DNA from 4 places in the Halomonas sp. Mc5H-6 genome. Region 1 is predicted to be linked to each of the others. Evidence: predicted binding sites of a transcription regulator. Region 1 holds the regulator's gene; each other region holds the start of a gene.
What was found. The regulator sigma-54, encoded in region 1, starts transcription at its own class of promoters, with help from an activator protein. The targets are predictions, from matches to a motif close to TGGCACNNNNNTTGCTNT.
Positions count from the first base shown of each region.

Region 2: amt (ammonium transporter) is a predicted target of sigma-54. The motif match lies at 4,181-4,198, and genes of this name have one in related genera.
Region 3: NH395_RS05165 (nitrate reductase) is a predicted target of sigma-54. The motif match lies at 4,557-4,574, and genes of this name have one in related genera.
Region 4: NH395_RS10215 (sugar phosphorylase) is a predicted target of sigma-54. The motif match lies at 4,982-4,999, and genes of this name have one in related genera.

Region 1 covers NZ_JAMXSI010000001.1:193,564-201,423, forward strand. The annotation lists gene tldD (metalloprotease TldD) at 1-1,387, shown strand, start outside; gene yjgA (ribosome biogenesis factor YjgA) at 1,393-1,911, opposite strand; gene pmbA (metalloprotease PmbA) at 2,007-3,347, shown strand; gene NH395_RS00875 (HPr family phosphocarrier protein) at 3,369-3,638, opposite strand; gene rapZ (RNase adapter RapZ) at 3,700-4,581, opposite strand; gene NH395_RS00885 (PTS sugar transporter subunit IIA) at 4,659-5,132, opposite strand; gene raiA (ribosome-associated translation inhibitor RaiA) at 5,137-5,445, opposite strand; gene NH395_RS00895 (RNA polymerase factor sigma-54) at 5,532-6,953, opposite strand; gene lptB (LPS export ABC transporter ATP-binding protein) at 7,058-7,807, opposite strand; gene lptA (lipopolysaccharide transport periplasmic protein LptA) at 7,818-7,860, opposite strand, start outside.
Region 2 covers NZ_JAMXSI010000001.1:550,778-558,637, forward strand. The annotation lists tRNA gene NH395_RS02580 (tRNA-Pro) at 77-153, shown strand; tRNA gene NH395_RS02585 (tRNA-Arg) at 241-317, shown strand; tRNA gene NH395_RS02590 (tRNA-His) at 370-444, shown strand; tRNA gene NH395_RS02595 (tRNA-His) at 486-560, shown strand; gene amt (ammonium transporter) at 674-4,051, opposite strand; gene NH395_RS02605 (FAD-binding oxidoreductase) at 4,376-5,617, shown strand; gene NH395_RS02610 (putative motility protein) at 5,690-5,899, shown strand; gene NH395_RS02615 (peptide chain release factor 3) at 6,157-7,746, shown strand; gene NH395_RS02620 (TatD family hydrolase) at 7,767-7,860, shown strand, end outside.
Region 3 covers NZ_JAMXSI010000002.1:389,365-397,224, reverse strand. The annotation lists gene NH395_RS05175 (bifunctional protein-serine/threonine kinase/phosphatase) at 1-734, opposite strand, end outside; gene cobA (uroporphyrinogen-III C-methyltransferase) at 737-1,636, opposite strand; gene NH395_RS05165 (nitrate reductase) at 1,596-4,316, opposite strand; gene NH395_RS05160 (FAD-dependent oxidoreductase) at 4,995-6,335, shown strand; gene nirB (nitrite reductase large subunit NirB) at 6,338-7,860, shown strand, end outside.
Region 4 covers NZ_JAMXSI010000006.1:36,929-44,788, forward strand. The annotation lists gene thiL (thiamine-phosphate kinase) at 1-951, opposite strand, end outside; gene nusB (transcription antitermination factor NusB) at 1,011-1,514, opposite strand; gene ribE (6,7-dimethyl-8-ribityllumazine synthase) at 1,507-1,998, opposite strand; gene ribBA (bifunctional 3,4-dihydroxy-2-butanone-4-phosphate synthase/GTP cyclohydrolase II) at 2,028-3,185, opposite strand; gene ribD (bifunctional diaminohydroxyphosphoribosylaminopyrimidine deaminase/5-amino-6-(5-phosphoribosylamino)uracil reductase RibD) at 3,230-4,414, opposite strand; gene nrdR (transcriptional regulator NrdR) at 4,411-4,887, opposite strand; gene NH395_RS10215 (sugar phosphorylase) at 5,032-6,795, shown strand; gene dsbG (thiol:disulfide interchange protein DsbG) at 6,955-7,698, shown strand; gene NH395_RS10225 (DUF6691 family protein) at 7,711-7,860, opposite strand, start outside.

The sequences.
Region 1 (7,860 bases):
CCTTGACGCCCTGGACAGCGGCCTGGGTTACGCCATGGGAGCCGGTATCGACTATGCTGATCTTTACTTTCAGCGCTCATGGGAAGAAGGCTGGATACTGGAAGATGGTGAGGTTAAAGAGGCAAGTTACAACATTGATGGCGGCGTCGGCGTGCGCGCTCTGGCCGGCGAGAAAACCGGCTTTGCCTACTCCAACCAGATCACCGCCGACGCACTGATGGATACCGGAAAAACGGCAGCCGGTATCGTGCGCAGTGGCAAGCAATTGACCGGACAGGCGGTCAAGCCGGTGACGGCTGCGTCCTACTATGCGGGCATCGACCCGCTGGCCGGGCTGAGCGCTGACGAAAAAGTCGCCATGCTGAAAGATGCTGACCGGATTGCCCGTGCGGCCGACCCCAGCGTCACTCAAGTGAGCGCGTCGCTCTCCGGCACCTACGAAGTGGTGCTTGTACGGGCCAGTGACGGCACGCTGGCGACGGATATTCGCCCCTTGGTGCGCTTCAATGTCAGCGTGATTGCCGTCAAGAACGGCCGTCGCGAGCGTGGCAGTGCCGGTGGTGGCGGGCGTTATTCGATGTCACGGCTGCGCGATGAACAGGTCTCGGAGCGGTACGCCAAAGAGGCGGTGCGCCAGGCGCTGGTCAATCTTGAGGCGGTCGATGCCCCTGCCGGGCAAATGCCAGTGGTCCTGGGGGCTGGGTGGCCGGGTATTCTACTTCACGAAGCCGTTGGTCATGGCCTGGAGGGAGATTTCAACCGCAAGGGAAGTTCAGCCTTTGCCGGGCGGATGGGCCAGCGTGTGGCCTCAAAAGGCGTTACCGTGGTGGATGATGCCACCTTGCGCGATGGGCGTGGTTCGCTCAGCGTCGATGATGAGGGCACGCCAGGGCAGTACACTTCGTTGATTGAAGACGGCGTGCTGACCGGCTATATGCAAGACAAGCTCAATGCTCGCCTGATGGGCATGGCGCCCACCGGCAACGCCCGGCGTGAGTCGTTTGCCCATTTGCCGATGCCGCGTATGACCAACACCGTCATGCTCGCCGGGCAGGATGAGCCAGACGACATCATCAAGAGCGTCAAGCGGGGTATTTACGCCGTGAGTTTTGGCGGTGGCCAGGTCGACATCACCTCCGGCAAGTTCGTGTTCTCCGCCAGCGAAGCCTATCTGATTGAAGATGGCCGCGTGACGGCGCCGGTGAAGGGCGCGACGCTGATCGGTAATGGCCCTGACGCCATGAGCCGTGTCTCGATGATCGGCCATGACATGGCGCTGGATACCGGCATTGGCGTCTGCGGTAAAGAAGGCCAGGGCGTGCCGGTGGGTGTCGGTCAGCCGACGCTGAAGGTCGACGAGCTGACCGTCGGCGGCACGCAGTCTTGAAAAAACTAAAGCTCAGCGGTGTTGCGTAAAAACTTGAAAAGCTTGCGAGCGCTGGTGGGCGGCTTGTTTTGATCACGCTCGCGCCTGGCGTTGCGAATCAACTGGCGAAGGGTTTGAAGGTCGGTGTCCGGGTGCTCGTTGAGCCACTGCTCAACGGCCGGGTCGCCTTCATCGATTAGCCGGTCACGCCATTTTTCAAGTCGATGAAACGCATGGTCGCGATGCTGCTTTTCTTGTTCGATGTTGTCGAACACGGCCTGAATGGCGGCAAGGTCTTCCTTGCGAATTAATTTGCCGACGTACTGCATATGCCGCCGACGCCCTTCATGGGAACGAATGCGAGCGGTCTCGTCGATGGCACGCAGCATGTCATCGGATAGCGGGAAACGCGCCCGCTCGGCGGGCTGCATGGCAATCAGTGTTTCCCCCAATGCCTGAAGTGCATGCATTTCGCGCTTCAACTGGGACTTGCTGGGGCGCTCTGCCATGTCGTCGTCTAGGGGCTCGGGGCGTTGTTTTGGCATCGTAGGTTCTCATCAACAGAATTCGTGGCCTTATTATATCAGGCCGCGATGCTCAATATGGATCTACCGACAATGTCGGTGGTTAAGGAGATTGTATGGCTCAAGCGTTCGACGCATCAGCCCAACAGGCACTGCTCATCCAGCGTGCTGAAAGTGCCCTGGCGATGGCTAAACGGATGGGGGCAGATGCCGCTGAGGTGGGGGCAAGTGTCGATCAGGGAATTGGCGTCAGTGTCCGCCAGGGCGAAGTGGAAACCGTCGAGCTTTCCCGTGATCAGGGCATTGCCATCACCGTGTATGTGGGACAGCGTAAGGGTAGCGCGTCGTCCACGGATGCCAGCGAGGCATCGCTGCTGGCAACCGTGGAAAAGGCCCTGTCGATTGCTCGCTATACGGGTGAGGACCCGTCGGCAGGTCTTGCCGATGCGGCGCTTATGGCGACCGATATCCCTGATTTGAAAGTCCATCACCCCTGGGCGTTAACCACCGACCGGGCCATCGAGCTGGCGCTGAGCTGTGAGCAAGCGGGCCGCGAAGTGACAGGCATCACTCAGTCGGATGGTGCTTCGCTATCGAGCGGTGAAGGCGTGCGCGTTTACGCCAACAGCCATGGCTTCGTCGGCACCCAAAAAGGGAGTCGACATTCACTTTCCTGCGTGTTGATTGCTGAAGACGAACAAGGCATGCAGCGTGATATGGACTACACCTCGGCGCGCAACCCTGACGATTTATCCGACCCGGCCGCCGTGGGGCGCGAGGCGGCCAGGCGTACCCTGCGCCGCTTGGGGGCCAGGCGTCCGCCAACGGGCACTTATCCGGTGCTGTTCGATCCAAGTCTGGCAAGTGGCCTGGTGGGCCATCTGATGGGCGCGCTGGCAGGCGGCGCGCTATACCGTCAGGCTTCGTTTCTGTGTGACCGACTCAATACGCCGCTGTTTCCCGATTGGTTTAGCCTTGAAGAACGACCGATGGAGATTGGTGCGACGGCAAGCTCTCCCTTTGATGGGGAAGGGGTTCAAACGCGCAACAACCGCTTTATCGAAAACGGCCAGATAGCGAGCTATATGCTGTCGTCCTACAGCGCACGGCGTTTGGGCATGAAGACGACCGGAAACGCCGGGGGCGCACGCAATCTGCGCATTACCGCGCCGTTATCCAGCCCGGCCGCCCTGTTCGAGCAAATGGGCACCGGTGTCTGGGTGACCGAGCTGATGGGGCAGGGCATTAACGGTGTCACGGGCGACTATTCCCGCGGTGCAGCCGGTTTCTGGGTCGAAAACGGGGTGGTGCAATACCCTATCGAAGAGTTCACCATCGCGGGTAACCTGGAGCGTATGTTCGGTGCGCTGGTGGGCGTGGGTGATGACATTGACCGCCGCGGCAGTATCCATTCCGGTAGCTGGCTGATTGATGGCATGACCATCGCCGGCAACTAGCCGATCGTTGCAGACGGGGTTTTACTTGTCTTCGTCAAAGCGGGCGTCGAACAGCGATTGAATGGCATCCAGGGCCTGTTCGGCGTCATTGCCTTCTGCTTTGATGCATAGCTCCGTGCCACAGGGGGCCGCGAGCATCAGCAGCGCCATGATATTGGCGGCATCGGCTTCCTGCTGCTGTTTATAAACGCGGACATTGGCGTCAAATTGCTGACTGCATTGCACAAGCTTTGTGGCGGCCCGCGCGTGAAGGCCGCGTTGGTTAGTGAGGGTAAGTCTACGTTCTGGCACCCTGGTTCCTTTTGGCTATGAGGGTCTTCGCGATAGATGATGGTTGTCAACGTGGCTCGAACTAAAGCGGCGCGTTGACGGTGTATTGCAAGCCCAGCTCGCGGTGGCGTAAATGTACTTCACCCAGCAGATTGGCGATGCGTTGCGCCAGTTGTTCAGCGATATAAACCGAGCGATGCTGACCGCCGGTACAGCCAATCGCCACCGTCATGTAGCTGCGCTGGCTGTGCTGATAGGCTGGCAGCCAGCGTTCAAGCCAGGCCTCGATATCGCGGGTCATGTCATCGACCAGTGGGTAACTGGACAAAAACGCAATGATATCAGCGTCGCGGCCAGTGGAGCCCCGTAACGCCGGATCCCAGTAGGGGTTGGGCAGGCAGCGGACATCAAAGACAATATCCGCATCCAGCGGAACGCCGCGCTTATAGCCGAAGGACTCGAAAGTCAGCGTTAGCTGGTCGCGCCGCTGATGGGCGACCTGATCAGTGATGCGGCGACGAAGGTCATGCACCGAAAGCCGGGTCGTGTCGATGGTCAAATCGGCCAGATCGCGAATCTCGTGCAGCGTTTGCTCTTCTTTGTCGATGGCTTCTTCTAGCGTGAGGCTGCTGTTGCGGGTTAACGGGTGCCGTCTGCGAGTGGCTGAATAGCGTTCCAGCAAAATGCGTGCGTCGGTGGTGAGATACACGATCTGACACTTGATGGTCCGCTGCCGAAGCTCTTTGAGCAGTTCGGGAAGCTTGGCAAGTGCGCCTGGCAGGTTGCGTGCGTCAATACTGACGGCCAGGTGGGTGCGACCGCCCTGATCGCGCAACTCCTCAACCAGTGAATCCAGCAGCATGGCGGGCAGGTTATCAATAGCGTAATAACCCAGATCTTCCAGCGCCTGCAAGGCTATCGATTTGCCTGACCCTGATCGGCCACTAATAATGACGAGTTGCATGAAGGCTCTCTTGCTTGCGGTCAAGCGACTTGGACAAGCGACCCGGGATTAGGACGGTCCATAAGCGCCTCGCCTTTTTAAAGGCTGGCAGCCTGTTCGCGTATCTTGGCGGAGATGAGGTCCAGCAATTCACGCTGACTACCCGACTTGCGTAGCTGCTGGCGCGTGTCGGCATCATTCATGATGGAGGCAACTTGGCCCAGCAGTGCCAGGTGCGTATCGTCGGCTTCTTCAGGCACGAGCAGAACAAACACCAGGTCAACCGGGTCGCCGTCAATGGCGTCGAAGTCGACCGCTTCATTGAGTTTGAGAAAGCCGGCGATGGGCGAATCACAATGCGGACTTCGCGCATGGGGAATCGCCACGCCGTTACCAATCCCCGTACTGCCGAGGCGTTCACGGCCGATCAGACGGCTGAACACTTCCTGGCTGTCGAGGCTGGGAATGTTTTGTGCGATAAAGGTGCTGAAAAATTCCAGCACCCGTTTTTTGCTGCCCCCGGGCACATCGTAGAGAACGCGTTCCGGGGGGAGGATTGTGGCCAACGTCATTGAATTAACGCACACCTGCGCCCTGGGCGCGGGCTTGTGCTTTTTCCTTATGCTTAACGAGTTGTCGATCGATCTTGTCCGCCAGGGCGTCGATGGCGGCGTACATGTCATTATCGAGGGCCTCGGCATGCAAGTCAGCGCCTGCAGCGTGCAGCGTACAGGCGGCCTGTTGACGCTCTTTTTCGACCGAGAGCGTTACCTGTACGGTGGTGATGTTGTCGTAATGGCGCTCAACGCGTTCCAACTTTTCGTTGACATAGTCACGCAAGGCGTCAGTCAGTTCTACATGATGACCGGTGATATTGACTTGCATTGACGTACTCCTTATCCGTCGGACTGTTCTTCGATTGTAACCCTTTTTGGCGTTAAGCAAAGCCCTTGTAGTGAGTTTCCGTTTTTCTACCGCAAACGGCGTCGTTCGCTTGAAGACGGGATCCCCATGCCTTCGCGATATTTGGCGACCGTGCGTCGGGCCACGTGGATGCCGGCTTCCTCCAGCAGGGTGACCAGACGGCTATCCGACAAGGGTTTGCCGGGGGGTTCTTCCTGGATCAGTTTTTTGAGGCGCGCACGAATGGCCGTACTGGAGTGGCTGTCGCCGTCCTGGCTACTGATCTGGCTGGAAAAGAAGTATTTAAGCTCGAAAATGCCCCGCGGTGTATGGATGAACTTCTGGGTGGTGACACGAGAGATGGTCGATTCGTGCATCTCCACCGCATCGGCAATATCGGCCAGGATAAGCGGCTTCATGGCTTCTTCGCCGTGTTCGAGAAAGCCGATCTGGCGGGTAATGATTTCCCGCCCAACGCGTAGCAGGGTGTCGTTGCGGCTGGAGAGGCTTTTGATCAGCCAGCGGGCTTCCTGCAAGTGGTCCTTGAGAAATTGGTTATCCTGGCTTTTGTCGGCGCGCTTGATCAGGCTGGCGTAATCGGGTTGGATCCTGAGTTTGGGCAAGGCCTCGGGGTTGAGTTCGAGGTGCCAGCCTTCGTTATCGTGGTGAACCACCAGGTCGGGAATCACGTAGCTATCGTCAGTGGCGCTGTAAACGCTGCCGGGGCGCGGGTCCAGGCTTCTGATCAGTTGGATGACGTCATCGAGTTGCGCGTCGTCCAGACCGAGTCGCCGCTTGAGGAGACGCTGATCGTTCTTGCCCAGGGCTTCCAGGAACTGGCGGACCAGCCGCCGGGCAGGCATCAGCAGCGGGGTGTCGTCGGGCAGGGCGGCGAGCTGAAGCATCAGGCATTCGCGAAGATCGCGGGCGAAGATGCCGGTGGGCTCGAACTGTTGCAGTCGCAGCAGAATGGTTTCGACCTCGCGCTGGCTGAGGCCTTCCACGCCCTGATCTCGCAGTCCTTCGCGGATGTCGTTAAGGGGTTGGGTGAGATAGCCGTTAGCATCCAGCGCATCAATCAGGCTCTCGGCCACTAACTGTTCGCGTTGGCTCAAATCGGTCATGGCGAGTTGCCAGAGGAGGTGACCATGAAGGCTTTGCCCGGCTGCCTGGCGCTCGAAGTCAGGCCCGTCGCTGCTTGTGCTGCCGCTGCCAGCCGAATCCTGATAGGTATCTGACCAGTCGCTGTCGACGGACAGCTCCTTGGGAATGCTATCTGCCCACTCGCCTTCTTCCGGCTCGCTGGCGGCTTGTTCGCTTTCGCTGAACTCGTCTTCCTGCTCGAGCATGGGGTTGGCATCGAGCGCTTGCTGAATTTCCTGGCGTAAATCGAGCGTTGATAGCTGTAGCAGGGCAATCGCCTGCTGCAGCTGAGGTGTCATGGTGAGCTGGGTGCCGATCCGCAGTTGAAGAGAAGCTTTCATGACCATCTGAGAACCACTCGTTTATCGGAAAGCATCCACCCTAGTGCGAGTTGTGATCGGGTGCAAGTGCAATAAGTATGCCATTGGCAATAAATATGCCATTAAGGGCTTTAGAGACGAAAATCAGCACCTAGGTAAACGTCACGTACCTCCTGGTTGTCAAGAATAGCGTCCGGGGAACCGCTGGCGATGATATGCCCGTCGCCGACGATGTAGGCCACGTCGCAGATATCCAGTGTTTCGCGCACATTGTGGTCGGTAATCAAGACGCCAATGCCACGGTCCTTCAAGGCGCGGATGATCGACTTGATGTCGCCTACGGAGATGGGGTCTACACCCGCGAAAGGTTCATCCAGCAGAATGAACGCAGGTTCGGTGGCGAGGGACCTTGCGATCTCGACGCGGCGCCGTTCGCCCCCGGAAAGGCTCATGCCCATATTGTCGCGGATATGGGTGATATGAAACTCTTCCAGGAGTGTTTCCAGGCGCGCTTCGCGTCCGGCGCGGTCCAGGTCGTTTCGGGTTTGCAAAATGGCCATGATGTTGTCGGCGACGGAAAGCTTGCGGAAGATCGACGCCTCCTGGGGCAAATAGCCAATGCCTGCCTTGGCGCGCTCGTGCATGGGCGCTCGGGAAAGGTCGAGTTGATCAATACCAACGCTGCCCGCATCTGCCTTGACCAGGCCGACAATCATGTAGAATGACGTGGTCTTGCCAGCGCCATTGGGGCCGAGCAGGCCGACGATGCTGCCCTGTGAGATATCCAGGTTGATGTCTTTCACCACGCGCCGGCGTTTGTAGCTTTTTGCCAAATGACGGGCGTATAGCGTTCGTGTTGCGCTGTTGTCGGCAACGGCCATCTGGCTCTCCTTAACCTTCGGGTTGCAGCGTCATGCGAATGCGCTGCGACTCT
Region 2 (7,860 bases), 360 kb from region 1:
GTTGACTTTAAAATTAAAAACAGTAATATATGCCTCGCTTGAGACGGGCCAGGCGGCAGCGTTTAGGCAATGAAATCGGGGTGTAGCGCAGTCTGGTAGCGCGCCTGCTTTGGGAGCAGGATGTCGGGGGTTCGAATCCCTCCACCCCGACCACGTCTAACGCGAAAGGTAGTTTTGCTTTTCCAGGCGATGGTTGTGGTCAAGTGCTCATCAATGTCTTTGTTCACGGATATTACATGTGCGCTCATAGCTCAACCGGATAGAGCAACGGCCTTCTAAGCCGTAGGTTGCAGGTTCGAATCCTGCTGGGCGCGCCATTTGTACCAGTAGCGATCAGCCTTGAAATCTCGTCGGTTGCAGTTGTCAATGGTGGATGTAGCTCAGTGGTAGAGCCCCGGATTGTGGCTCCGGTGGTCGTGGGTTCGATCCCCATCATCCACCCCAGTGACAGCACAGTAATCAGCAGTTCCCTTCTACAGGTTATGGTGGATGTAGCTCAGTGGTAGAGCCCCGGATTGTGGCTCCGGTGGTCGTGGGTTCGATCCCCATCATCCACCCCATTAACCTCTTTTCTGTTTTACCCGCTTATCTTCATTCATCTATATCTTCTCTCCCGTTTTGAACTTCCCAATGACTTCTCCCATCCGGGAATTTTCTGGGCGTCACTTGTTGGTCAGCGTGGCATCACCTTGATGGGCTGTCCGCCTACCTGGGTGAGTGGGCCGGGGTGTCCGAGTAAATAGCCTTGCGCATAGTCAATGCCAAGGGCCTTTAGCGTATCCAGGGTTTGCTGCGTTTCGACGAATTCAGCAATGGTTTCTATACTGAGCGCTTTGCCCACGGCGTGAATGGCTTCCACCATTGCTCGATCAATCGGGTCTTCATGGACATGGCGAATGAAATGCCCGTCGATTTTTAAATAATCAACGGGCAGCTGTTTCAAGTAGCTAAAGGAAGACAGCCCTGTGCCAAAATCATCCAGCGCAAACCGGCAGCCCAGTTGTTTCAGTGTGTGGATGAGCTCGATCACGCTGGAAAGTTGTGCAATGGCCGCGCTTTCGGTGATTTCAAAGCACAGGCTGCCCTTGGGCAACTGGGCATTTTGCACCTGGGTGATCAGGTCCCGGCAGAATTCGCCATCGGACAGCGACGCGCCCGAGAGGTTGACCCCCCAGCAGCCCCAGGCAGTGTCGGGGGCTGAGCGGGTAATATCGGACAGCCATGCAAGGGTGTTGCGGACCACCCAGCGGTCAATGCGCGGCATAAAGTGGTAGCGCTCGGCAGCGGGTAGAAAACTGCCCGGTGTGATCAGGTTGCCGTCTTCCTCCAGGCGTAAAAGTATTTCCTGGTAAGCGGGGCGTTTGGCGCAGACAGCTTCGATAGGTTGCGAGAAGAGTCGGAAATGATCATTGTCGAGCGCGTTCTGCAAGCGCTGTACCCAGCGAAGCTCACCGTCGCGTTCGAGTACCGAATGGTCATTGGCCTGGTAACAGTGTAGGCGGTTGCGTCCTGCCTCCTTGGCGGTGTAGCAGGCGGCATCGGCAGCGTGCAGGGCATCGGTTAACTGCATGTGGGCATCACTCAGAACGACCAGCCCGATGCTGACGCCAATACCAAAGGTGTGCTCCTGCCAGGCAAAGCGATAGTTTTCGATATCGCAGCGGATAGCATCGGCAATTTGTCTGGCCTGATCCATGGGGCAGTTGGGTAGCAACAGGGCAAACTCGTCGCCACCAAGGCGGGCGACGGTATCGCTGCTGCGGACATAAGCCTGCAGTTTTGTGGCCACCTGGCGGAGAAGCTCATCACCGGCGATGTGGCCGCAGGTATCGTTGACGATCTTGAACTGGTCAAGATCCAGATAGCATAAAACGTGACTGCCTTCCTGGCCATCGAGCAACTGGCTCAGCGTTGTTTCAAATGCTCGACGGTTGATTAGCCCTGTCAGGTTGTCGTGGCTGGCCTGGTAGTTAAGCTGGTCGGCAAGTTGGCGAGTGATGCTGACGTCCTGGAAGACCGCTACTGCGCCCAACGTAATGCCGCTGCGCGAGCGAATCGGGGCGGCACTGTGTTGAATGGGCGTTCGCTGTCCGTCGCAGTGCTCAAGCCAGCCGTCCTCGGTGGAATGAATGGCGCGGTGCTGGGTGAGTACCTGGCGCGCCGGGTTGCTGAGTAGACTGCCGGTTTTGTCGTCGATGAGGCGATAAATCGACTGGATCGGTTTTTCACGAGCCTCGCGAAGGTGCCAACCGGTCAGCCGCTGGGCTTCGCTATTCATGAAGGTGATCAGGCCGCTAGCATCGCAGGTGATGACGCCATCCCCAATCGAGGCCAGGGTCGTTCTGGCCAGGTCCCGCTCGCGGTTTAACTGTTCCTGCAGGCGCTTGCGTTCGGTAATGTCGCGCACCATGCCGGAACGTTCCGAGTCCGAACCGCTGGCTCCTTCGCTGATCTGGACTTCCAGATAGCGGACTTCCTGAGTGGCGGAGCGCAGCTTGATTTCATGGCGTTCACCCGGCGCCAGGTTGGTGCGCTCCAGTAAGCGGCTGACAGGGGTGCCTATCATCTGCTCGGCTTGAACGCCAAACAGCTGCTCCGCACCCGGGTTGAGGCTGGTGAGTATCCCGTTGGCCTGCCAGGTAAGCACGCCGTCACGCAGGTTGTGAAGCATCACCCGGGTATGGCCGATAGCGCTTTCCAGGGCCGCCGCGACACGGTTGTAGCCTGCGGCAATCTCGCCCACTTCAGAAAAAGGGTCTGCCTCGATGCGCTGGCGCATGTCGCCCTGTTGTTCATGGCGGCGCATGTGTTCCAGCAATTGGGTCAGTTCGTTATGGGTGCCGTGTTCGGCGAGGTTTAAGCCCATTTTTTCATCTTCAGGGCTAACCCGAAGCGGAAAATAGCGCCCGGAGATACGAAACAGCAGCCACGCAATACCAAAACTCCAGAGTCCGCAGATAACGACGCCCAGCAGCTGCACACCGGCCTGTTCCACCGTGCCCAGCCCAGTCCCCAGCGCCTCGGGGTCGGCTATCCAGGGCAGAGCGAGCGTGCCCCAAATGCCGGGAACCAGATGCGCCGGAATAGCGCCTACGGCGTCATCGATGCGGTGGTTGAGCAGCCATTCGCTGGTGATCACCATCAGAACACCGCTGACAGCCCCGAGGCCCAGTGCCGCTGACATCGACACTGCATGGGCTCCTGCGGTAACAGCGACCAATCCGGCAATGGCGCCGTTGATGGCATACATGACGTCGGCATAGCGGCGGGCTCGCCAGCCCATCAGCATGGCGGATAGAATGCCCCCTGCGGCGCCCAGGACCGTATTGGCGAGAATGCCGGGTACCTGGCCGTTGATGGCCAGCGTGCTGCCGCCGTTGAAGCCAAACCAGCCGAGTATCATGAACAGCGCCCCCAGCATGGCGAGGGGCAGGTTGCCCGCCGGAAAGGCAGTGGGGGGTTGGTTTTGGTTGAAGCGTCCCTGGCGAGGGCCGATGGCGAGAACGGCCGCAAGCGCGACCCAGCCCCCCACGCTGTGAACGACGGTGGAACCGGCAAAATCCACAAACCCCAGCGAAGCGAGCCAGCCGCTTTCCCCTCCCAGTAGGCCGGCCCATGCCCAGTGCCCGAATACGGGGTAGATGAGTAGCGCTATCCAGAGGGCGGTCCAGAGGTAGGTAAAAAACGGCATTCTCTCGGCGACGGCGCCTGCCACAATGGTCGCCGCGGTAGCGCAGAACATGGCCTGAAAGATGAATAGCGTGATTACCCAGCTGGATGCTGAGTTGAGTTGCCACCCGAACAGGCTTGTGCCCAGCCAGCCGCTTTCCGAGACGCCGAACATCAACCCGAAGCCCACCAGCCAGAAGACGCTCAGTGCAATGGCAAAATCCGCAATATTCTTCATCGCGACATTGATGGCGTTTTTGCTGCGGGTTGTGCCCGCTTCCAGGCATAAAAAACCCGCCTGCATGACAAAGACCAGTGCGGCTGCCCATAATACCCATAGTGTATCGAGCAGTTCTGTATCGATGATGGGGGTAAGTGGCATGGTGGCATCCTTGTTCTTTTTTGGTGCGCTGCAAGCTCTATTTGGGTGCATGGCGCACGGCGAAGCGTGGTTAAGGCGGCGCTGAATTAGCGCCTTTTGCCATAATGATGGTCCTCGCGGTAATAAGGCAAAGCAATTGCTGTGCCGTAATACCGAACGCTTTCGGTTTTTTTGTTTTTGGCGATATTAATTTCTGATTTTTTTATTAAAAACAGTTTTTTAGACTGTATTAATGCTTCTTTATCAGTGCTATTTTTTAGGTAACTAGGCGTGCGGTGTGACTGACCTGCGTGTCGTGCAATTTGTCGATGGGAGGGTGTTTCAATGTCGCGTCATGCGGTGGTGTTAGGGGCAGGTATGGTAGGTGTCAGCATTGCATGGCATCTGCAGCAGCGGGGGATTCAGGTCACTCTGATGGACCGACGCCAGCCAGGCCGGGAAACCTCCTTTGGCAATGCCGGTATTATCCAGCGTGAAGCGGTAAAGCCCTACCCCTTTCCTCGCGATTTTAAAACCATCCTGAGCGTGCTGCCCAATCGACGCGTGGATATTCGCTATCGTACTGGCGGTATGCTGGAGGCGGCGTCGCCGTTATTGAGCTATTGGCATCATTCCTCGCCGCGTCGCTACCGCCAGATCGTGCCGGAATATGCCTCCTTGATTCAGCTGTGTCTTAAAACCCATGGACCGATGATCGAGGCCGCGGGTGCCGAGGACCTGGTGCGTCGCCAAGGCTGGCTGGAGATATATCGAACGCCTGAGAAGCTGGCCAAGCGCGCGAAAGAGGCCGAAGAAATGCGGGACCTCTACGATGTGCAATTTCAGGTGTTGGATCGACAGGCGTTGCTAGACAAACAGCCCGACCTTGGCGATGAAATCATGGGGGCCATTCACTGGCTTGATCCCTGGACAGTCGCTGACCCTGGCGCGTTGGTGGCCGCGTATGCAGCATCATTCGTCGCCAATGGCGGTCAGATTGTGCAAAGTGACATTCAGTCGGTCACCCAGCGTGAAGCACAATGGTGTGTGACCACCAGTGATGGAGAGGTGGTCGCAGACGATGTCGTAATGGCGCTGGGACCCTGGTCAGGCGAGTGGCTCAAAGGCTTGGGCTACCGCTTCCCGACCTTCGTCAAGCGGGGATATCACATGCATTATGCCACTCAAGCACCGGCTCGGTTGCAGTACTGGTTGATGGATGCCGAGGTAGGCTATTTGCTGGCGCCCATGAATGCAGGCATTCGGCTGACCACCGGTGCCGAGCTGGACCGCCTTGAGTCACCGGCTGATGAAGGCCAACTAAGCGCGGCGGAAAGCGCTGCACGACGTATTTTCCCGCTGGCTGAGCGTCTTGATGAAGCCGCCTGGAAGGGCGCACGCCCGTGTCTTCCGGATATGAAGCCGGTGATTGGCCCCGCGCCTCGGCATAAAGGCCTCTGGTTGGCCTTCGGACACGGTCATCAAGGGTTTACCCTGGGACCGGCAACGGGCTACCTGCTTGCTGACATGATGGAAGGCAAGACGCCCGCCATCGACATGGCGCCCTTCAGGGCCGAGCGTTTTTAGAGAGTGTGTTTTGCGTGTTGTCGTGCCATTTGCTAGTCTCCTAGTATATTCGTACTACATTGAGGTGACCATATGGATGTAGCCGTCAGTAATGCGGTGAGCACAGCGCTTTACATGAACCAGGCCCAGAGTGCTGAACAGGCTCAGATGCAGGTATTCAAGGAAGCATTGGATACGCAGGCGCAGCAGGTGACTGACATCATGGCGTCCGCCGATACCGGTGCACAGCCTGATCTGGCAAAAGAGGGCACCGTGGGAACTCAGGTCAACACCTTCGCCTGATATTCCATTGGTTAGCGACAGCTTAAAAAAAAACGCCGGTCTTCCGGCGTTTTTTTATGGCCGCTTATTCGCGTCTGGCGCCTCTCCATGGTGCCCGCTGTTCACGACAGGAGGCTGCGTTCTAACCCGTCCCCAAACCGTCCTCTTGTGGCCCAAGATTGTCTGCGAGGGTACAATTGCCAGCAATGCCATATAGCTCGGCCACTGACACTTGGCATCCATGTGTCTGGCTGAGTACACGCTAATGATGAGGCCCGATGAAAGATACCCAATTAGCCCAGGAAGCCGGGCTTAGAAGAACCTTTGCTATCATTTCCCACCCCGATGCCGGTAAAACGACCATTACTGAAAAGATGCTGCTGTTTGGCAATGCCATCCAGCTGGCCGGTTCGGTGAAAAGCAAGCGTAATGACCGTCATGCCACCTCGGACTGGATGAAAATGGAGCAGGAGCGGGGCATCTCGGTGACAACCTCCGTGATGCAGTTTCCCTACGGAGGACGCATCGTTAACCTGCTTGATACGCCAGGTCACGAGGATTTCTCTGAAGATACCTACCGTACCCTGACAGCGGTGGACTCTGCCCTGATGGTGATTGACGGTGCTAAAGGCGTCGAGGACCGGACCATCAAGCTGATGGACGTCTGTCGTCTACGCACCACGCCGATTCTGACCTTCATCAATAAAATGGACCGCGATATCCGTGACCCCATCGAGGTGATGGACGAAGTCGAGACGGTGCTCAATATCCAGTGTGCGCCCATGACATGGCCCATTGGCATGGGACGGCATTTCCGTGGGGTGTATCACCTGTACAACGATGTGGTTCATCTCTACACCCAGGGCCAGGGCAGTCGTATCCCCGAGGACAAGCGTATCGAGGGGCTGGATAATCCCGAGGTAGACGAAGTGCTGGGTGAAGAGCAGGCCGAGGAACTGCGCATGGAAGTCGAGCTGGTGCGCGGCGCATCCCATGAGTTCGACCTTGACGCCTATCGCCGTGGGGAATTGACGCCCGTCTACTTCGGAACCGCGATGGGTAACTTTGGCGTTCGCGAAATGCTGGATGGCTTTGTTGAATATGCACCAGCCCCCCAGCCCCGGGAAACCGATGTGCGGGATGTCCCGGCTGACGACCCTCGTTTTACGGGCTTCGTGTTCAAGATCCAGGCCAATATGGATCCCAACCACCGTGATCGTATCGCTTTTCTGCGGGTGTGCTCGGGCAAGTACGACAAGAACATGAAAATGCGCCATGTGCGTATCAACAAGGATGTCAAGATTGCCGACGCGCTGACGTTCATGGCCTCCGACCGCTCCCAGGTGGAAGAAGCCTGGCCTGGCGATATCATTGGCCTGCACAACCACGGCACCATCCAGATTGGCGATACGTTTACCGTGGGCGAGAATATGCGCTTTACCGGTATTCCACACTTTGCGCCGGAGCTTTTCAAACGCGTTCGCCTGAAAGATCCGCTTAAAATGAAAGCCTTGCAGAAAGGCCTGCAGCAGCTCTCGGAAGAAGGCGCTACGCAGGTCTTCATGCCGATCGACAACAATGACCTGATCCTGGGGGCCGTGGGGACGCTGCAGTTTGACGTGGTGGCGCACCGCTTGAAGGAAGAATACAAGGTGGATTGCCTGTATGAAGCCGTCAATGTGCAGACGGCCCGCTGGGTGTATTGTGAAGATGCCAAGATGCTGGAGGAATTCAAGCGCAAGGCAAGCGCCAACCTGGCGATCGATGGCGGGGGCTACCTGACCTACATCGCGCCGACTCGCGTCAACCTGCAGATGACCCAGGAGCGCTGGCCGGACATTCGCTTCCAGCCGACACGCGAGCACTAGCCTGGCAATACGAGGCGACCATGCTGATTGATGCCCACTGCCATCTTGATTTTACGGAGTTCGATCCTGATCGTGATGCGGTCATGGCAGCCGCGAGAGGCGTGGGGGTCAAGC
Region 3 (7,860 bases), on a different contig from region 1:
TCCCGGTCGGGCAGCGTTTCGATGCGCACCAGTTGGACCGTCAGGTTATCGTCGCTGCCATTGGCCAGCGCCGCGTGCACCAGTGCCTGGGCAGCCACGTCCAGGTCGGCGGCATTATCCTGGATCATCGCGGTCATGGCTTGGGGAGACAGCCACTCGTACACGCCGTCGGTGGCCAGCAAAAACACATCGCCTTCGCTGAGCGACACCGCACGATAATCGAGCTCCAGGTGCTGGCTTGCCCCCATGGCGCGGCTTAGATGGCTCACCTCACGGGAGGCCCAGAAGCGATGGTCTTCGGTCAGTGGCTCCAGCGAACTGCCCGCCAACTGGTAAATACGGCTATCACCGACATGAAACAGGTGCGCGGTGGCCGATTTAATCACCATGGCGCTCAGCGTACAGACATAGCCGCGGTCCATGTCGTAACGGTATTGGCTCTGCCGGGTTTGCGCATACAGCCACGCATTGGTGGCCTGAAGCACGCGCTGGGCCGCATTCTTGACACTCCAGGAGGAAGGCGTGGCGTAGTAATCGCCAAGAAAGCCACCCACCGCGGCTTCGCTGGCCTCACGACTCACCGTGCTGCTGCTGATGCCATCGGCCAACGCAATGGCGATGCCCTTATGACGCTGCTGGGCACCGTCGGGCAAATAGGCGCCATAAAAATCCTGATTGCTCGGCTTACGGCCTTTATCGGAATACTGGCCCAGGGAAATGCGCAGCGTTGCCATACTCAGTAAGCGGCGTTATGGATATCGAGAGCCGCCGGGCTTGTCGCCACACGCGTCACCACGCTGCCCACCATTATCACACAGGGTGACGGTAGCGGTGAGGCGGCGAGCTGTAAGGGCATATCCGAAAGCGTGCCCACTAACGACTGCTGGTCCGGCTGGCTGGCGTTGGCCACCAGCATGATCGGCCAGTCATCGGGCAGACCCGCATCGCGCAGGCCAGCGCAGATCGCCTCGACCTTGGAAAGCCCCATGTAGAACACCAGGGTTTCGTCACGCCGAGCAAGCGCCGACCAGTCCGGGGTGCCGTCTTCACGGCACAGCTGGGCGGTGACAAACCGAAGCTGCTGGGCGTGGCCCCGGTCGGTCAGCGGAATGCCCATGCACGCCGCCGCCGAAGACGCCGCCGTAATTCCCGGGACGATCGTGGCGGGTACATGAGCGGCAGCCAGCGCATCCAGCTCTTCGCCCATACGGCCAAAAATGGCCGGGTCGCCACCTTTAAGGCGCACCACCGACTTGCCCGACCTGGCAAGCGTGACCATCAAGGCGCCAATCTCGGCCTGTGGCATGCTGTGGTGCCCGCTGGCCTTGCCCACATAATGTCGCTCGGTGCCACGTGGAATCAGCGCCAGCACGTCGTCGCCCACTAGCCGGTCGTACACCACGGCGTCTGCCTGGCCCAACAGGCGAGCCGCCTTGAGCGTCAGCAGCTCGACATCGCCACTACCGGCCCCGACCAGATATACATGCCCAGGCTGACAATCGCCCTTGAGCGGCAGGCGATTCGACGTATAACGGTCGAGTTTCTCCCCCCCTACCCAGCCTGGATTGAAACGACTCACCAGCCGCGCCAGGGAATTACACCACTTCATGAGCGGAACTTTGCTTAGCGCGTGCATTGGGGCGCTCCTCTTCCAATAGCGATTTCAATTCAGGAATGCAACTGCCGCACTGGGTCCCGCAGGCAAGCCGTGCGCCCAGCGCCTCCACGCTGGTGTCGCCATGCCGGATGGCGTCAACAATCGCGGTTTGGCCCACCTGATGGCAGCTACAGATCACCGGGCCAGTATCCGCCGCGCCGTCATCACAGCCTGCCAACAGGCGCCGACGATGGGTATCGTCGATACGGTCATCGTTAAAACGCGCTTCCAGCCAGGCGAGGCCAGGTAGCTCATCGGGCGGCCCTACCATCAACCACCACTTGAGTTGGTCATTTTCCACACCGGCCGCGCGCAGGCCACCCTTCGCGACATCTTCGCACCAAAGCGCTGGTGGTGCGGGCAACCACGCCGCCAGCGTGGCAAACCAATCGCTAACGGCCGTCGCCCCTGCCAGTTGCCAGCGTTGGCAGCCGCGCATAGGGATATGCGTCCAATAGTCGCTTTCGCACCAGGCGGGGCGTCCCGCAGGCATGACGCCGTTATCGGCAACGAGCAGCGTTGCCTCCCAGGCAGGTGCCAGGGGTGCCAGCGCCACGGCGCCATGCTTGGCTTCGGGCTGGCCGGAGATCGGGTCCATGATACGCTGAATCAAGGCGCTGCTGCGTGCATTCTGGCTGAAACAATCCGTCCAGTGAATAGGCACGAACACCTCGCCGCGACGCTGGGCCTTGGATACCCTGGCACGGGCCCGGTATTGCCCCGTGGCGGCGGACAAGACGGCGAGCGACTGATCCTTTATGCCCGCTTCGGCGGCATCGTCAGGGTGGACATCGATAAAGGGCTCAGCGCGGTGATTCATCAGCCGCGGCGAGCGGGCGGTGCGCGTCATGGTATGCCACTGATCGCGTATCCGCCCGGTGTTGAGACGCAAAGGATACGCTTGGCTGAGCCTCTGTTCGGGCCCCCGCGGGGTAATCGGCAGCAACCTGGCGCGGCCGTCAGGCGTGGCAAACTGCCCATCTTCAAACAAGCGGGCTGTCCCGTTGGGGGCCTGGGCATTTACCGGCCACTGGATCGGCGTAAGCGCGTCATAGCCGTCGCGGCCTAGGCCCGCGAGGCCTGAAATATCGAACAGCCGTTGGGTAGTAGTGGCATTTTCAAAGCCTGACAACCGTGCGTGCTCGTCGAATATTTCGCTTGGGTGGGTGTAATCAAACGCCTCCGTAAAGCCCATCTGCTTGGCAACATCGCAGATGATCTGCCAGTCGTGGCGGGCCTCGCCGGGCGGCGGCAGCATGCCCCGCTGGCGCGAAATACAGCGCTCGGAGTTGGTCACCGTGCCGTCTTTTTCAGACCACCCCGACGCGGGCAGCACGATGTCGGCGTAGGGCAGCAGGTCGGTATTCGCCGCGCAATCCGAGACGATCACCAGCGGACACTTTTCCAGTGCCGCCCTCACGTGGGCGGCATCGGGCAGGCTAATCGCCGGGTTGGTGGCCATCACCCAGAGCGCTTTTATCTCGCCACGCGCGATGGCGTCAAACAGCTCAACCGCTTTGTAGCCAGGGCCATTCGGCAACGTGGTCACCAGGTTGTCGGTGGCCCAAAAGCGGCTGACCAGATCTCGCGCCCCGGGGGTGTCGTAATCCATGTGCGCCGCCAGTTGGTTGGCCAGGCCGCCCACCTCGCGTCCGCCCATGGCATTGGGCTGGCCGGTAATCGAGAAAGGCCCTGCCCCCGGCAGACCGATTTTGCCCCCCGCCAGGTGGCAGTTGATGATCGCATTGCACTTGTCGGTGCCGCTGGACGACTGATTGACCCCCTGGGAGTAAAGCGTTACCACGTGCAGCTGGCTGGCAAACCAGTAGTAGAGGGTTTCCAGGCGCTCGGCATCGACCTCGCAGGCAGCCGCCACCTCAGCGATGGAACCAGCCGATTGCCGGGCGGCGCTTAGCGCATCGTCAACGCCTTGGGTATGGCGCTCCAGATACACCGTGTCCAGCTTGTTCTTGGCCGCCATCCAGGCCAGCAGGCCGTTGAACAACTCTGCGTCGCTGCCGGGTTTAATACCCAGGTAAAGGTCGGCGATTTCGCAGCTTTCGGTCACGCGGGGGTCAATCACCACCACGCGCATCAACGGGTTACGCTCTTTGGCAACCTTGATGCGCTGGTAGAGCACCGGATGGTTCCAGGCCAGATTGGACCCCACCAGCACGACCAGTTCGGCCTCTTCCAGGTCTTCATAGTTACAGGGCACCGCATCGGCACCGAAGGCGCGCTTGTACCCCGCCACCGCCGAGGCCATGCACAGCCGCGAGTTGGTATCCAGATGCGGCGTGCCCAAGAAACCTTTAAACAGCTTGTTGGCAACGTAATAATCTTCCGTCAGCAGCTGGCCCGAAAGGTACGCCGCCACACTTTGGTTGCCATGCTTGGCCCGCAGGGTGTTTAAGCGTTCGGCGGTGACACTTAAGGCCCGCTCCCACGAGACCTCTTCGCCATCTACACGCGGCTTGATCAGACGCCCCTGCTCGCCCAGCGTTTCGTGCAGCGCTGAGCCTTTGACGCACAGCCGCCCGAAATTGGCGGGGTGTTCACGGTCGCCCTCGACAGCACTCAGCGTGCCATTCTCCGCCATGGTCGCGTTAACGCCGCAACCAACGCCACAGTAGGGGCAAGTCGTTTTGACTTGGTGCATGATGACTCCTCGGCAAATTGCAAACGCCGCCCATAAAAAAACGCCCAGGCCGCTGACCCTGTTGCGCAAAGCGCGAGGCGATCAGCTGGCTGGACGTCGTTGCCGCAGCGGGCACCGCTAAAGGTGCCAAACATATTGTGTAAAGAAACTTATTTGTCTAACAACGTTATTGGGCTTATTCGCTGCCACTGTTTTTTGGTGAACGCACTGCAATGCGCGTTTGTTGCTTGTACTCGTAGGGTTGCAAACCCTAAGCCATTATTCGGAATCGCCTAAATTATTATTTAAAAACAGCCACTTAAATATAAAACCCTGCCTTCTTCCTATCATCAGCTTACCCCTCTGGCACCTTAAACTTGCGTACTGAAAGTGCAGCTCACCCTCCATGGCGCACCAACAGCGTGCACAAAGCTACAAGGAGCGGCCCCTCTGCATTTCTGATGCGCTTACTCAACATGATGAAAATAAACCAAAAAAAAAGAATACCCCGGAGTTGGCCGCTGACTTGCTACTAGTTAGATATATAACTTGTTGGCAGCCAATGGCGGCGGCCACGCGTTAATCAACGTAACCGGGCAACGACGCCCCTGACCTGTTCATCCTGCTCGCAGGAAGCGCATGTGTCAGGGGCGTTTTTGTTTGGAGCGAATCACCATCATGCAAGATGAGGAGCCACCCATGGAAACTTTTTCCCGGTGCTCACCCGATGACCACCTGGTCATCATCGGCAACGGCATGGCCAGCCACCGGTTGGTGGAAGCGCTGGTCAATCATCCTCAACGCCCCAGAGCCATTACCGTGATTGGGGAAGAGCCGGTGCCCGCTTACAACCGCATTCTGCTTTCGCCGTTGCTTGCTGGTGACATGCAGCCAGAGGCGCTAACGCTGCGCGACGCTGACTGGTATCAGGACAACGGCGTAACGCTCAAGCTGGGCGAACGCGTCGAGCACATCGACCGTGACAGCCGCACACTGGCAACCGACGCAGGCGAAACCCTCTACTATGATCGCCTCGTGCTGGCCACCGGCTCACGCCCGTCGCTTCCCAAGGTGCAAGGTATAGCGCTGGATGGCGTCCATGGCTTTCGGGACCTGGACGACGCCGCAACGCTGGAGGCCATTGCCCAACAAGGCGGCCATGCGCTGGTAATTGGCGGCGGACTACTGGGCCTGGAAGCCGCTGAAGGGCTACGCAAGCGCGGCCAGGGACTGCAGGTAAGCGTTTTACAACGCAGCGACCGGCTGATGAACCGCCAGTTGGACGCTACCGCCGCCAATCTGCTGAAAGCCTCGCTGGTTGAGCGCGGGCTTAACATCGTCACCCAGGCACAGCTGGCAAAACTCGAAGGCGACCCGACCGGCCGCGTCTGCGCTGCCATCCTGAATGACGGCCGTCGACTGCCCGCCGACAGCGTGATTATCGCCGCCGGCATTACCCCCAACGCCGAATTGGGCCAGCAGGCCGGGCTTACCACCGACCGTGCCGTCAAGGTCGACCGCCATCTCACCACCTCCGACCCGCATATTTTTGCCTTGGGCGAATGCTGCCAGTTCGAGCAGCATACCTATGGGCTGGTCGAGCCTATCTGGCATCAGGTCGAGGTGCTGGCGGCAGTGCTTTGTGGCGACGCGGGGGACGGTTATCGCGAGGTGCCCACCGCTACCAAGCTGAAAGTCAGCGGCGTCTCGCTTTTCGCGTTTGGCCCTACCGAGGCAGCGCCCGAGCACGACGTCTTGTGCTACCACGACCCACACCGGGGCGATTACCGGCGCGTGTTACTGCGCGACGGCCGCATTGAAGGCGCCGTGCTGTACGGCGACACCCAACAGGGCCCCTGGTATTTCGAGCAGGCGCTGGCGGGGCACGACCTCAGCGGCTTCCGTCAGGCGCTGCTGTTTGGTGCCGCGGATGTCGAGGTGCTGCGTGAAGCGGCAGCCCAACTGCCCCCTGATTCTTCTGAGCTCTCTTCTCAACATTCTTCTAAACACTCTTCTCATTCAACGTCGGAGGCGGCTTAAGCATGTCTACCCAACAGCAGCTCATTATTATTGGTAACGGCATGGTCGGCCACCACCTGGTCGAGCAACTGGTCGATAACGGCGCTCTTGAGCGCTACCAGGTCACCGTGTTTGGCGAAGAGCGTCACCGTGCCTATGATCGCGTCCACCTGTCGGAATATTTCAGCGGCCGCGATGCCGAGTCGCTCGCCCTGTGCGACGCCGACTACTACACCACCAGCGGCGTCACGCTGCGCACCGGCGAAGCCGTGATCGAGATCGACCGCGACCAGCAGGAAGTGGTGACCGATCAGGGCCGCTACCCCTACGACAAGCTGGTGCTGGCCACCGGCTCCTACCCCTTCGTGCCGCCGATTCCCGGCAACGACCGGGACGGCTGCCTTGTCTACCGCACCCTGGATGATCTGGACGACATTCGCGCGGCGGCGGAAAACGCCACCAACGGCGTGGTGGTCGGCGGCGGGCTGCTGGGCCTGGAGGCCGCCAACGCGCTGCGCGGCTTGAACCTGGATACCGCCGTGGTGGAGTTTGCCGGGCGGCTAATGCCCATGCAGGTTGACAATGAGGGCGGCGAATTACTGCGCGAAAAAATCGAAGCGCTGGGCGTTCAGGTCCTTACTGAGCGCGCCACCCAGCGCATCGAAGACGGGGACGCGAGCCGTCACCGCATGGTCTTCCAGGATGACAAGGTGCTGGAAACCGACCTGATCGTGTTCTCGGCGGGCATTCGCCCCCGCGACCAGCTGGCCCGGGACTGCGACCTGGAGATCGGCGAGCGCGGCGGCGTGGTAGTCGACGACCAGTGCCGCACCAGCGACCCCGCCATCCTGGCGATCGGTGAAGTCGCCCTATGGAACCAGAGCATTTTCGGCCTGGTCGCCCCCGGCTACCAGATGGCCAAGGCGGCGCTCGCCACGCTGACCGACGGCGATATCCGCTTTAGCGGCGCAGACATGAGTACCAAGCTCAAACTGCTCGGCGTGGATGTGGGGTCGATTGGCGACGCCCACGGCAACCAGAACCCGGGGGCACGGATGTTCCGCTACCTCGACCCGCTGACTCAGGTGTACCGCAAGATGGTCGTCTCCAGCGACGGCAAGAAGCTACTGGGCGCCATGCTGGTGGGCGATAACAGCGCCTACGACACCCTGCTGCAGTACTATTCAAACGGCATCGAGCTGCCTGAAGAACCCGCCTCGCTAATTCTGCCGCAAAGCAGTGGCGCCGCCCCGGCGCTGGGCCCTGGTGCGCTGCCGGAAACCGCCACCATCTGCTCCTGTCATAACGTTTCCAAGGGCGATATTTGCGCCACCATTGACGACGGCGCGGTCGATTTGGCGGGCGTGAAAGGCGCAACCAAGGCCAGCACCGGTTGTGGTGGCTGCACGGCACTGCTCAAAAGTGTCGTGGATCACGAGCTTGAAGCCCGCGGCGTGGAGGTCGACAAATCGATCTGCGAGCACTTCGCCCATACCCGCCAGGGGCTTTACGACATTGTGCGCGTGGAAGGCATCAAGACCTTCAG
Region 4 (7,860 bases), on a different contig from region 1:
CCAGCCGTGATAGCGCTGAACGGGAAGTCCATGCACGCCTGGGATATCGCTGCACTCACCAATCACGTGGAGCGGAACGCCTGACACTGCCAGTTGCTGGCGCGCTTTTTCGACATGAGCCGGGGGCAACGTCACCAATAGTTCATAGTCGTCGCCGCCGGTCAATGCGGCCTGGCGAGCCGCTTCTAGACCCAGGGCCTGTTCCAGGCCTTCAGCCAGGGGCAATGCCTCCAGTGATAACCTTACCCCTACGCCAGACGCCTCGCGCAGATGGCCCAGGTCAGCTAACAGTCCGTCTGAAATATCGATCGCCGCAGTCGCCCACTCGCGCAGCGCTTCGCCTGCAGCCAAGCGGGGCGTGGGCCGTAAATAGCGCTCAAGCAGCGGGTGTGCGCTGTTGCGTTCACCCTGTTGCCACAGCGCCAAACCGCCAGCTCCCCCACCCAGGGCGCCGGTCACCGCAATCACATCGCCAGGTCGGGCACCGCTACGCGTCAGCGCCGTGGCATTGGGCACGTCCCCCATGACGGTCACGGCGATGGAAAGCAGGCCCGACGTGACGTCGCCACCCACCAGCGTTGTGGCGTGCCGACCGGCCAGTGTGGCAAACCCCCGCGCATAGCCCGAGAGCCAGGCATCGGCAGCGTTATCGTCAGCAAATTGCGACTGATCAAGTGTCAGCGCCATCACGCACCAGCGTGACGTCGCCCCCATGGCGGCCAGGTCACTCAGGGCCACGGCCAACGCACGGTGCCCAATGGCCTCAGCGGGCGCGCCGCCGGGGAAGTGAACGTCCACCACCGACGTATCCACGCTCACCACAAGCTGGCGGCCTGGTTGCGGGTTAAGCAAGGCAGCGTCATCGCCGATCCCCAGCGCCACACCCTGCTGGTGGACGTCATGGGTCGGCAACGTGAAATAACGTCGAATCAGATCAAATTCGGCAAGCACAAAGGCCCCTTGAACGCAGCGTCAGCAAGAACGCGCCGTTACCCGGTCCATGGGGCCGGTTAGCGACGACGCGCACTGACTTCAGCACTCCGCAAGCGAATCGCTAACTTGTCGAGAATACCGTTCACGTATTTATGGCCGTCGGTGGCACCAAACGACTTGGCCAACTCAACGCCTTCATTAATGACCACGCGATAAGGCACTTCCATACGCCGCGACAATTCGTAGGCCCCCAGGCGAAGGATGGCCAGCTCGACGGCATCCAGGTCTTCCAGACGACGGTCAAGCAACGGTGCTATCTCACGGTCCAACTCTGCCTTGAAACGGGACGTATTGATCAGCAGCTCGTGAAACAGCGCCTTATCGGCAATTTCCATCACCTTGGCCCAATTCTCATAATCTTCCATGTCGGCATCGGGCAGATGGCTGCGGAACTCGGCTTCAATGGTGTTGATCGGTTTACCGGTCATGTGCCACTGATACAGCCCCTGCACCGCCAGCTCACGCGCCGCCTGTCGGCCTTGCTGGGCAGCCGAGGGTTTGCGCTCGCGACGTTCACTCATGAGCATCACCCGAGGCAATAGCGCGCAACAGCGACACCATTTCCATGGCCGCCATGGCCGCTTCGGTCCCTTTGTTACCGGCTTTGGTACCGGCACGCTCGATGGCCTGCTCGATCGACTCCACTGTCAGCACGCCGTTGGCGATGGGCGTATCGAAATCAAGCTGTAGCTGGTTGAGAGCGGTATTGCAGCCGCCCGCCACATACTCAAAGTGCGGCGTACCACCCCGAATCACCGCCCCCAGAGCGATGACCGCGTCAGGTTTCACCACCTTGAGGACACGCTTGACGGCCAGCGGCAGTTCCCAGGCGCCGGGGACATGCACAATGTCGATGTGCTCCATATCAACGCCATGGCGAACCAGGCTGTCGACGGCGCCCTCCACCAGACTATCGACGACGTGGTGATTGAAACGGCCAACCACGATGACATAACGGCCATCAACGTCGACAAAGGTACCTTCAACTTGAGAAAGGGATTGCATCAATTTATACCTGCTAAAGTGTATACCGGCTAAGAGGTGGACTCATCGGACATATCGTTCGGACCCAGCCGCTCGACGACTTCCAGGTCAAAGCCGGAAAGTGCCGAGAACTTCCAGGGCGAACTGAGCAAACGCATTTTACCCACACCAAGATGGCGCAGTATTTGCGAGCCGGTGCCGATCGTTAAGTAATTACCTGCGCCGTCAGAATCGCTGGTGCGGGGCTGGCGCACGCGCTCCAGGAAGATATCCAACTGGTCTTTAAGGTCTTGATTCGGGCGCCCGTCATCAATCAGCACCAGTACGCCCGCGGGGGCCTCGGCTATTTCGACAAGCGCTCGCTGGGCATCCCAGCGACATTGCTCGCCTTTGGTCAGCCCCAGCACATCGCGCAACGTGTCGGCCAGGTGGACCCGCACCGTCGTAGGCTGTGCGGGTGTTGGCTGGCCGTTGACCAGGGCCAAGTGATGCGCGCCCTGAATACGGTCGCGAAACACATGCAGCATCATCTCGCCCTGGGTGGTCATGATCGGCGAGGCTTCGATAGGGTCGACTGTCTGCTCATTGACGATTCGGTAGTGGATCAAATCGGCAATGGTGCCCATCTTGATGCCGTGCTCTTCAGCAAATGCTTCAAGCTCGGGACGGCGCGCCATGCTGCCATCGTCATTCATGACCTCGCAAATTACACCACTCGGATCACAGCCCGCCAGGGCCGCCAGGTCGCAGGCGGCCTCGGTATGGCCGGCACGACGCAACACACCGCCGGGTTCGGCCATCAGCGGAAAGATATGCCCCGGCTGGACGATATCCGTGGGCTTGGCATGCGGGGCGACAGCGGCCTGGACGGTCCGCGCCCGGTCGGCGGCGGAAATCCCGGTGGTCACGCCTTCGGTCGCTTCGATCGACAGGGTGAACTTGGTGCCAAACCCCGAACCGTTGTCACGGACCATCAGCGGTAGATTCAGCTGCTCGCAGCGCGCCCGTGTCATCGGCAAACAGATCAGGCCACGGGCAAAACGCGCCATGAAGTTGATATGCTCCGCCTGGACTTTTTCGGCGGCCATGATGATATCGCCTTCATTTTCGCGATCCTCGTCGTCCATGAGGATCACCATTTTGCCCTGGCGAATATCGTCGACAAGTTCAGCAATGGGGGCTAATCCCCCAGAGGAAGCGTGCGCCATGGAATCTCCAATAAAAATTGTCGCAATGGGTGCGATTTCGCGCGTCAGGGTACCTTGGTATCGTCGCTCGTGCCAGTCACCAACGGCGAAGCGATAATCCGCCAATCCTGTCCAACGGCCCGCATATCGTGAATAGTGAGGCGCTGCTGGTCGGCCATCTGGGTGAGCCCTGACAGGGTAAACAAGGGTCTGGCATCGCCACCCAGCAGCGTCGGCGCAACAAACAGCTGCATTTCATCGATCAATCCCGCGCTGAGCATGGCACCGGCGAGCGTGGCGCCGGTCTCGACCAGCAGTTCATTGACATCTTCATTGGCCGCCAGCCACTCAAGCAGAACAGACAGATCCACCCGGCCCTGGGCATCAGCGGATAACACCTGTACCTCTGCCCCTGCGTCAATCAGTCGCTCGTGCTTTTCAGCCTCCCGGGAAGTGGTAACGACCAGGGTGCGTCCGGGGGCTCGTAAACAGGCGGCGGCCAGCGGCAGCCGCAACCGGCTGTCGACAATCACCCGCAGCGGCTGGTGGCTGGCGATATCAGCGGCATTATCCAAACCAAGCTGCTCGGCACGAACCGTCAGTCGTGAATCATCCATGATGACGGACTCCACGCCACTCAGGATCGCACTGGAACGAGCGCGCAACCGTTGGACCTGGGCGCGCGCTTCGGGGCCGGTAATCCATTGGGATTCCCCCGACCCCATTGCGGTGCGACCATCGAGGCTCATCGCCATCTTCATGCGCACAAAAGGACGTTGGTTTGCCATGCGGGCGATAAAGCCTGGGTTGAGCGCGCGGGCGTCCGCCTCCAGCAACCCAACTGACACCTCGATCCCCGCTTCTTCCAACAGGCGAATCCCCCGGCCGCTGACCTGGGGATTGGGGTCGACCATGGCGACCACCACTCGCGCTACCTGGGCTTCTTGCAGCGCCAACGCACATGGCCCGGTGCGCCCCGTATGCGAACACGGCTCCAAGGTGACATAGGCGGTCGCCCCACGGGCACTGCCGCCCGCGGCAGTCAAGGCGTTGATTTCCGCATGCGCCTCACCCGCATGGCGGTGATAGCCCTCGCCCACCACCTCACCGTCGCGAACCAGCACGCAGCCGACACGGGGGTTGGGGTCGGTGGTATACAGACCGTGCGCGGCCAGCACCAGCGCGCGGGCCATATAACGATGGTCATCGGCACTGAACTGATTATCGACGCTAGACAAGGTGGCACTCACGATGAGGGCCTGCCGTCGGCAGGCTCCTGGGACAGGCGATCAATCTCAGCCCGGAATTCATCCAGATCCTGAAATTTGCGATACACCGAAGCAAAGCGAATGTAAGCCACCTGATCGAGGGTTTTCAACGCCTGCATGACCGCCTCACCAATGTCGCGGGCATCAATTTCCCGGTCTCCCCGTGCGCGTAATGTCTGGCGTATCCGCTCGACGGACGCTTCAATATCTTCTGCGCTGACCGGCCGCTTTTCGAGTGCCCGGAGCATGCCAGCACGCAGCTTGGTTTCGTTGAAACTTTCGCGTGAACCGTCAGACTTGATGACGCGGGGCATGATCAGCTCGGCGGTTTCGTAAGTGGTAAAACGCTCCTGGCAGCTTGCACACTGACGACGGCGACGCACCTGGTCACCGTCGGCTACCAACCGCGAATCGGTCACGCGAGTATCGTTAGCACCACAAAAAGGGCAATGCATGGCGTTCAACCTGTTGTCGGCCCGTGCAAAGGCGCTGCACGAGAAAGCAAAATACGACCTGTTAATGCGCTATTAACCGATCATTGTAACGTTTTGGCACACAAGCTGCACCGTTTGTAGAAGCCTGTTGACTGGGACACCCTCATGACCGCCTTCGACGATACCGTTCACGCTTATCTGGAGCACCTGTATGGGCCCCGCGCCGCGGAGGTTCAGCGCCGCCTCAACCAACGCCTGGCGCATTTTCGCGCCGCAGCAGGCCCACAGGCCTTCACCGAGCAGCAGGGACAGCCTGCACCATCGTGGAGCGAGAAAGACCAGTGGTTGATCACCTATGGTGATTCTATCGTCGATGACGAGACGCCTCCCCTGGCTGTGCTTGACGACTTTTTGCAGGCGCGTCTCGGTGAACGTATCAGCGGCGTCCACGTACTGCCCTTTTTCCCGTGGAGCAGCGACGACGGCTTTTCAGTGATCCACTATCGGGAAGTGAACCCCGATCTGGGTGACTGGCAACATATTCAAACCCTTGCCCGCCACTACGACCTGATGGCGGACCTGGTGCTCAACCATGTGTCCCGGGAGTCGCTATGGTTTGTCGATTACCTGAGCGGCAGCCTGCCGGGGCGCGATTATTTTATCGAAGTCGATCCCGACACCGATGTGTCAGCGGTGGTTCGCCCGCGCAGCAGCCCGCTGCTGGTGCCAATATCCACCCGCCGGGGGACACGCTATCTGTGGGCGACGTTCTCCGAGGATCAGCTTGACCTCAACTTCGAAAACCCCGATGTGCTGCTGGAATTTGTCGGCATCCTGCTGTTTTACCTCGAGCAGGGCACCCGTATCGTGCGCCTGGATGCCGTTGCCTTTCTGTGGAAACGACTGGGAACCAACTGTATCCACCTGCCGGAAACCCACACCGTGGTTCGGCTGCTGCGTGCCATTGTTGACCACGTTGCCCCCGGCACCCTGCTGATCACCGAAACCAACGTACCGCACCACGAAAACATCAGCTACTTCGGGCTTGACCGCCTGGCGGAAGGCCCGCCCGACGAAGCCCACATGATCTACCAATTCACCTTGCCACCGCTGCTGCTACACACCCTGACGCGGGGCGAAACGCATACCCTGCAAGCCTGGCTGGCCAGCCTGCCGCCGCTGCCCGACCAGTGTACCTATCTAAACTTCACCGCCAGTCACGACGGTATCGGCGTACGCCCCCTGGAAGGCCTGCTACCCGATCACGAACGCGATGCGCTGCTCGAACTGATGCACCGATTCGGCGGCTTTGTCAGCATGCGCAGTAACCCAGACGGCAGCGACACGCCCTACGAAATCAACATCACCTGGTTTGAAGCCATGCAAGGCACGCGCAAAGGCCCCGACCCGTGGCAAATTGCGCGCTTCCTGTGCAGCCAGGCGATCATGCTCAGCCTGCAGGGCATTCCGGCCCTGTATATCCATACCCTGACCGGTACCCTCAACGACGTGGAAGGCGTTGAGCGCAGCGGTCGCTTACGCTCGATCAATCGCCGCCGCTGGCAGCGTCGTGAACTCGATTTACTCCTCGACAGCACTGCCACGCCCACCCACGACGTTTTCAATGCGCTGAGCCGATTGTTGGACTGCCGACGCCAAGAGCCCTGTTTTCACCCCAACGCCGCCCAGCGCGTGCTTGCCTCGGACCCATCGCTGCTGGCCATCGAACGTGGCCCGCTCGCCGACGGTCGCCGCCTGTTGGCGCTTTATAATGTCACCGAGGTGCCACTGTCGTTCGATCAGCTCGGTGATGACGTCCAGCACGCATTATCATCGGTGTCATGGCAGGACCTGAATACCCCATCCTCTGGACAACCCAGCGACCCGCTGCCCCCCTACGCCGTGCGCTGGCTGGTGCATAGCCCCTGATAATCCATCAATAGCATGGAATAGCCGGAAAAAGATGCCGATTCAGGCACTGCGCGTTACGCTATCCCCTCGATTCTGCAACCACCGAGGAAGATTATGCGCGACAGGCTCTCCCTGCCTCAAACGGTATCACGCCATCTTGCCGGACTGGGCGGCACCATGCTCGGTATGCTCATGATGCCAATCGCCCAGGCCGACTCACTCCCCGCCCCCATCCAGGCACTGGCGGACCAAGGTTTGCAGATTCACGGCGAATTTGACGCCCCTGGCGGCATGCGCGGTTTTGGTGCCAGCCGTCAGGGCCAGGAAGTGACCATCTACCTGACCCCTGACGGCGAGCACGCCATCACCGGCTCGCTGACCGACCAGGATGGCGACAACCAGCTCGAGGAAGCAGCGCTGGATAAGCACGTGCGGGCACCGCTCGAAGCACAAACCTGGCAACTCCTCGAAGACAGCTATTGGATTCAGGACGGCCAGCGAGACGCGCCACGGGTGGTGTACACCTTTACCGACCCCAACTGCCCCTACTGTCAGGCTTTTTGGGAGGCCGCACGGCCCTGGGTCGAAGCAGGCGAGGTGCAACTGCGCCATATCGTCGTCGGCATTCTGGACGCCGACAGCCCCGCCAAAGCGGCCACGCTACTCGCTGCCGACGACCCCGCCGCTGCTCTTGCCCGCCATAAGCAGGGCGACCGCATCAGCGCCAGCGCCCAACCCCGAGAAATCGAAGAACAGGTATACAGCAACAATCAGCTGTTCGACGGCCTGGGCCTCTACGCCACCCCCACCAGCGCCTTCAAACGCCAAACCGATGACGGCGTCACCCGTCTGGACCGCGTCGAAGGCATGCCGGATGAAGAGCGCCTGGAGGAAATGATGGGCGGCCCGGCGCCTGATTAAGCGATAGCGTCGTCAGGCGATGCGCCTGGCGATCACCCAGCCCAGCACCATGGTCGCCAGCATCGCCACTAACGGTACCGAAGCACCGCCCAGCGACGCGATGGCGGGGCCCGGACAGTAGCCTGAAAGTCCCCACCCAACGCCGAACAACGCCGCCCCAGT